2 regions of the Paraburkholderia sp. WC7.3g genome follow, and region 2 is predicted to be linked to the other one. Evidence: riboswitches for the same ligand, from Rfam matches in the RefSeq annotation. Region 2 holds a riboswitch; the other holds the start of a gene.
What was found. A riboswitch is a leader RNA that binds a small molecule or an ion and turns the genes downstream of it on or off. The one in region 2 is predicted to bind cobalamin.

Region 1 (3,401 bases), on a different contig from region 2:
GCGCGGCAAGCGGAATCAGCGCAATTTTCTTCTTGAACACGACGTCGACGAGCATCCAGCGCGGCGTTTCCGGCAACGATTTCGCGTCGTAGTACGGACTCTTTTCATCGAACTGGCTCGGGTCCGGATACGCGGTCGACGAGACCTCCGCGATGCCCGCGATGCCGGGCTCCGGACAGCTCGAATGATAGAAGAGCACGCCGTCGCCGATCTGCATCACGTCGCGCATGAAGTTGCGCGCCTGATAGTTGCGCACGCCGGTCCACGGCAAGGTGCGATGCGGTGCGTTGGCGAGGTCGTCGATGCTTGCTTCGTCCGGTTCGGACTTCATCAGCCAGTAGCGCATGAATCGGAGTCAGCGTGTGAGATTGAACGACGCGCAACAACAGCAGGCGCGTGCGGAAAAGCCCCTGAAAAAGGCGCTCAAACGAAAAAACGACGACCAAAGAAAAACGGCATCGAACCGAAGTCCGATGCCGTTCCAGATAAGGTCCCCGCCTTAGCCGCTAGGCCGGCATCCTGAACCGAGGGTTCAGAATTGGTCGCAGTTAGCAACACTTCGGGTACATCAGACTGAGTGACGCGCACGCCCGTGCTACAAATTTCCGCAACCGTGCACATGGCATTGGTTCAAGGAATATATGACCTTGGCGAACCAGGCAGGGAAGCTAAACCGATGAAGCTACAACACATACCTTTGAACTTGCGACCGGTTCGAAACCGGCCCACTACTAACTAACCCAATACTGCTTACTGCACGCTGTACTGCTCAATCACAGTACCTAGCTGTTCGTTCATTTGCTGCATTGTACGCCGGATTTCTTCAGCGGGAAATGCTTCTCCGTGTCGCACGCTGCTTTGCAATTTAAGCAGTTCCGATGCCAGCGACAGCGCAGCCATCACCGCGATGCGATCCGTGCCCCGGACGTTGCTGTTACCGCGGATTTTCTTCATCTCCGCGTCGACGCGCGCGACCGCCTCGAGCAGCGCGCCTTCCGTTTCCGGCGAACAGGCGAGACGATAGGGTACTTCGAGAATCGATACCTCGATCTGCTTGGTGGTCATGCGCTTTCTCCGTGTCGGCTCACGTCGCTTTCCGCTTCCTCGTGTTCGGGCTGGGCGGGCTCGAGCAGATCGAGCTGGTTATCCGGTTCGCTGCTCGCGCGTGCGCGCGGCAATTTTTCGAGAATCGCATTCAGGCGCACCTGAGCGTCGTCGATCTTGGCGGACAGTGCGTCGCGTTCGGCCTGCAGTGTGTCGCGCTCTTCGCGCAATTGCGCGAGCTCCGCGTGCGTGGCTTGTACCTCGGCACGCGTTTGCGCGAGTTGCTCTTCGAGCGCGAGCCGCGCTTCGTTGTGGCGCTGGCTGATCGCAATCAGTTTGCCGATGTTCTGGGAGAGTGATTCGAGTTCGGTGAGCATGTGCTGCGTCCTCTAAAGACATCGCATTTTAGCGCGGAATATTACAGGTTCCGACAATTGTCTCGTTTCGAGACGTAACAGCATCGCTTCATGCACGTTCGTTGCATGTCGTGTCGTCGACCATAAGATAAAAAACCGGCAATCCATCGGACAATAACCTGCATTCAGCAGAACGGATTGCGCTCCGAATGACCTCTCTTGACGCTCCGCGAGGCCGCTCCTAAACTTCCCGCACTCTGGTGCCCGCGCGCGCTTATCGGCGCGCGCAGTTAAACGGGAAGCAGGGCGCGCGCGGTGCCAAAACCGGATGCGCGAACCTGCGCTGCCCCCGCAACGGTAAGCGACCGCATGTGATGTGCTCATGCAGGTCGGTCCTGATCGCAAGGTTGGAAGTTCAACGTGCGAGTGTGCCACTGCGCGTCACGCGTGGGAAGGCGGGATCGATGTGTCGTAGCCCGGATACCGGCCAGAAAAGAGGGACGTCCCCGCGAAAACGTTAAACAAGGGACGCCTCGTGACGCGTCGGCCTGCGGGGAAGCAGGCCGCGCACGCTAGCCACAGGAATGTCATCCCATGTTGTCCCCCATCGCCCGCGCGATGCTCTTCGCGTTCGCGAGCCTGCCGCTCGTCGTGCATGCGCAAAGCGCCGAGCCCGCGTCTTCATCGTCCGCTTTGGATGCAACCGCTGCGAATGCCGCAAACGTCATCAACAACGCCGCCAATATCACCTCAGCCGATGCCGCGGACACCGCGCTGTCGCCGATCGTCGTGACCGCGCAACGCGGACCGCAAGCGCTGACCGAGGCGATCCCGCAGACCACGCGGTTCGATCAGCAGGACATCGCCGACACGAGCGCGACCGATCTGCCCGGCCTGCTGCAATTCGCGCCCGGCGCGCAAATCTCGCGTACGGGTGGCCCCGGTTCGACCACGAGCCTCTTTTTGCGCGGCGCGTCGGCGACGCAATCGTTGCTGCTGATCGACGGCGTGCGCGTCGATTCAGTGAGCCTCGGCTCCGCTCAGCTCGCGCAGATTCCGCTCGATCAGGTCGATCACGTCGAAGTGGTGAACGGCAACGTGTCGGCGTTGTACGGCTCGGGCGCGATCGGCGGCGTCGTGCAGGTGTTCACGAAAGACGGCGGCGATCATCCGCCGCGGTTCAATTTTTCGGTCGGCTACGGCAGCTATCACACGCAGACGCAAACGGCCGGCGTGAACGGTGCGCTCGATCAGGACGGCCGCACGACTTTCAGCATCGCGCTTGCGCGCACCAAAGACGACGGATTTTCGTCGCTCAATCCGCTCGAGGCGCCGAACGCGAATCCGAACCCGAACGGCAATCTGAACGAAAGCATCACCGCGTCGCTGCGTCACACGTTCAACGACAAGTGGGACGCGGGCGTCAGATACTTCCAGTCGAACAACAACAACAGCTACGACAATGCGTACGGCGAGCCCACCGATCTGAACAACCTCTACAGCAAGGTGCGTCAGGTGTCGGTATTCGCGAACGGCAAGTTGACCGACTGGTGGACCACCCACTTCACGCTCGCGGAGGGCGACGACCGCAGCGTATCGAACACCAATGGCATCGACAACGGCCGCTTCAATACCGACAATCGCCAGTACACGTGGCAGAACGATTTCGCGCTCGCCGCGAACCAGAAGCTGCAACTCGGCTACGAGCATCTCGACCAGACGCTCGACTCCGACACGTTCGCCGCGCCCGAGCGTCACGTCGATTCGGTCTTCGCGGGCTACAGCGCGCGCTTCGGCCGCAACCAGATTCAGGCCAACGTGCGACGCGACCAGTACTCCGATTTCGGTGGAGCGAACAGTTACTATCTCGGCTACGGTTTCGACATCACGTCGCACTGGAAGGCAACCGCAAGCTATTCGGATGCGTTCCGCGCGCCCAGCTTCGACGATCTGTACTATCCGATCAGCGGCAATCCGTCGATCCAGCCCGAGCGCAGTCAT
Region 2 (3,401 bases):
TCAGCACGAAGCGGCTCAACGCGCCTTCGCCATTTTCGCCCGCCTGCCAGCGCCGGTCGAAGTAGCTGTCGAAGCGCCGGCCCACGCCCTGGATCACGAGACGCATCGCCGCGCCCGGCAACGCGGCGAAGCCTTTGACACGGTAAATCGTGTGGCTTTCGACAAGCGCCTGCAAGGCGGCGAGCGCCGCGTCGCGCGAGCGCACACCGGCCTGCACGACGACCGAATCGAATTCGTCGTGGTGATGATCGGGGTCGTCGGCGGAACCGTGATGGTCGTGACGCAGGTGGATCGTCTGTTCCGACGCCGCTTCGAGGCCCAGCAGCGTATGCAGGTCGAGCCGCCCCTGCTGCGCGCGTACGATCTTCACCTGCGGCGGAATCTCCGCGCGGATCGCGGCTTCGACCTCGTGCTGCCGCGCATCGTCGATCAGATCGGTCTTGTTCAGAATCACCAGATCGGCCGCCGACAACTGGTCTTCGAACAGTTCGTGCAGCGGCGACTCGTGATCGAGACTCGGATCGGCCTTGCGCTGCGCATCGACGGCAAGCGGGTTATCGGCGAACTGGCCGCTTGCGGCGGCCGGCCCGTCCACCATCGTCACCACCGCGTCGACCGTGAAGCCGTTGCGGATTTGCGGCCAGTTGAACGCCTGCACGAGCGGCTTCGGCAACGCCAGCCCCGACGTTTCGATCAGCACGTGATCGAGTTCGTCACGGCGTTCCGCGAGCTTTTCCATCACCGGAAAAAATTCTTCCTGCACGGTGCAGCACAAACAACCGTTCGCGAGTTCATACAATTGCCCTTCGGTCTCGTCACCGTTTTCATCGCAACCGATGCCGCAGCCCTTGAGGATTTCCCCATCGATGCCGAGCTCGCCGAACTCGTTGACGATCACCGCGATGCGCTTGCCGCCCGCATGCTGAAGAATATGCCGCAGCAGCGTGGTTTTGCCGCTGCCGAGAAAGCCCGTGACGATCGTGACGGGAATCTTGCGCAATTGAGTTTGCATCGTGAGGTCCATCCGTTGGCGACGGCATGGCCGCGACAACGGAAATACAGAAAGCGGAGATGAGGTCATGAACGCGCCGCCGCATCCCCGCGGCGTACGTTCTGCTTCTTCAGGCCGGTATCCGGGCTGGCGAAAGCGCCGCTTCCCCTTCCCGGCCGAGTGGTTTCTCGTCCAGTGGTGAGATGTCGACGCGACCTTGCGCGAGGACATCGAAGCCGGCACCGCGGTGCCCCGGCCATCGAGCCGGAACCGCTTTTCGCTTACCGTTGCGGGGACAGCACAGGTTAGCCGTTGCAGAGCAGGTGGCTCCCTGTTTCCCGTTTAACTGCATGCGCACGAACGCGCACGCGAGCACCCAAAGTGCGTGCGAGTGTAGGCCCGCGACCTTGCGCAGTCAAGGAACCCAGCGTGCCGAAAAGCGCCGCCGACGCTTATCCGGCAAGGCGCCATGTGCTATCGTATGCGCGCGTTTGGTGCTCGCACATGCGTTCGCGTGTGCAGTTAAACGGGAAACAGGCAGCGCGTCGCGCGTTCAACCTGTGCTGTCCCCGCAACGGTAAGCGACCTGCGGCGCGCGATTCGATTCGCTGTCGATTCGGACGTGCCGCGCATGCGTTTTTGATGCCACTGTCCCGCGAATCCGCAAACCGGGACGGGAAGGCAAAGCGCGTGAGGCCGCCAGCCCGGATACCGGCCAGACGCGGAGGCGGCGCCGCATGCATCCGTGCATCAGGTTGCGCCGCCGGCCGCCGGAATCCGCGGGGAACGGATGTGAAGGCGTAGCAGCGCGGCATCGCGCGTGCCCGGATTCGCTGTACCGCATGACCTCTATGTTCACCGCCGCGCGCGCTGTCGCACGCCGCTTCTCTTCTTCCATCACCGCATGGCGCGCGCCGTGCACGCCGCGATGACGCGCGCCTGGCTGATCGGCGCCGGTCCCGGCGACGTCGAACTGATCACGCTGAAGGCCACCCGCGCGCTCGCGCAGGCCGATGTCGTGCTCGTCGACGATCTGGTGAATCCCGACGTGCTGCAGTTCGCGCGCGCCAACGCGCAAGTCGTGTACGTCGGCAAACGCGGCGGCCATCCATCGACGCCGCAAGCCGACATCGTCGCGCAAATGCTCGGGCATCTGCGCGCGGGGCGCAGCGTTGCGCGGCTCAAGGGCGGCGATCCGTTCGTGTTCGGCCGCGGTGGCGAAGAGTTGCAGGCGCTGCAGGCCGCGGGAATCGAAGTCGACGTGATCAACGGCATCACGGCCGGCATCGCGGCGCCCGCCGCGCTCGGCATCGCGGTCACGCATCGCGATTACGCGCAGGGCGTCGTGTTCGTCACCGGCCACGGCGCTGGCAGTGGCGAACCGGACTGGGCCGCGCTCGCCGCGACGCGCATGACGCTCGTGATCTATATGGGCATGCGCCGGCTCGGCGAGATCGCCCGCGCGTTGCTCGCGGCCGGCATGTCCGCCGACACGCCCTGCGCGGCGATCGAGTCAGCGACGCGGCCTGAGCAGCGTCATGTGCTCGCGCCGCTTCGCGAGTTCGCCGAGGCGGTCGCGCGCGCGGGACTCGGCTCGCCGGCGATCGTCGTGATGGGCGGTGTGGCGTCGCTCGCACTGGCGCGCGATGCGGCCGAACGCGACGCCGGCGTCGCTCGCGAACCAGCAGCGAGCGCGACACGACACGGACGCGGACGCGCGATCAAAACGCTGAGCGTCGGCATCGGTTGCCGCTTGCACAGCGAAGCCGTCGATATCGAAGCCGCCGTACGCGCAGCGCTCGGATCGAATGCCTTCGAGCAGATTCGCGCGATCGCGACGATCGACACCAAAGCCAACGAAGCAGGTCTGCTCGAATTCTGCTCACGTCATCAGCTGCCGCTGCAACTGTTCAGCCGCGAGCAGATCGCCGCCGTACCGGTCGCGTCGCCGTCGGCGGCGGCACACACGCATCTCGGCGTCGATGGTGTGTGCGAGCCGTGCGCGCTGCTGGCGGCAACGGCGCCGGACTGCACCACAACCGCGCAAAACGCGCGTCTAATCGTACGCAAGACCGCGCACGCCGGCATCACGGTGGCGATCGCAGCGGCGAACAACGCTGCCCTTAGCGACGCGACCCCATCCCATCCCGCCTCTCAAGACCAGGACCCTCGATGAAAACCGATCTGGAATCGCATCAACGCATGACCGAACGCCGCCGCGAAGGCCACGAAAAGAAGCAGGCCGGCGCGACCGTCGAAAAAGGCCTGCTGATCGTCAACACCGGCACCGGCAAGGGCAAGAGCACGGCCGCGTTCGGCATGGCCGTGCGGGTGCTCGGCCACGGCATGCGGCTCGGCGTCGTGCAGTTCATCAAAGGCGCGCTGCATACGTCGGAGCGCGATTTCCTCG

Region 1: it holds a riboswitch for cobalamin, as region 2 does, so the genes downstream of both, OKW43_RS17660 (TonB-dependent receptor domain-containing protein) here and cobA (uroporphyrinogen-III C-methyltransferase) in region 2, are expected to answer to the same signal.

Annotation. Positions count from the first base shown of each region.
Region 1 is NZ_JBNDMA010000002.1:1,323,619-1,327,019, forward strand. Features, by position in the region: gene OKW43_RS17640 (EVE domain-containing protein) at 1-346, opposite strand, end outside; RNA gene ssrS (6S RNA) at 488-669, opposite strand; gene OKW43_RS17650 (cell division protein ZapA) at 751-1,065, opposite strand; gene OKW43_RS17655 (ATPase) at 1,062-1,421, opposite strand; cobalamin riboswitch at 1,642-1,906, shown strand; gene OKW43_RS17660 (TonB-dependent receptor domain-containing protein) at 1,995-3,401, shown strand, end outside.
Region 2 is NZ_JBNDMA010000001.1:12,708-16,108, forward strand. Features, by position in the region: gene cobW (cobalamin biosynthesis protein CobW) at 1-1,012, opposite strand, end outside; cobalamin riboswitch at 1,108-1,386, opposite strand; cobalamin riboswitch at 1,467-1,725, shown strand; partial or broken gene cobA (uroporphyrinogen-III C-methyltransferase) at 1,920-2,657, shown strand; gene OKW43_RS00060 (cobalamin biosynthesis protein) at 2,733-3,167, shown strand; gene cobO (cob(I)yrinic acid a,c-diamide adenosyltransferase) at 3,164-3,401, shown strand, end outside.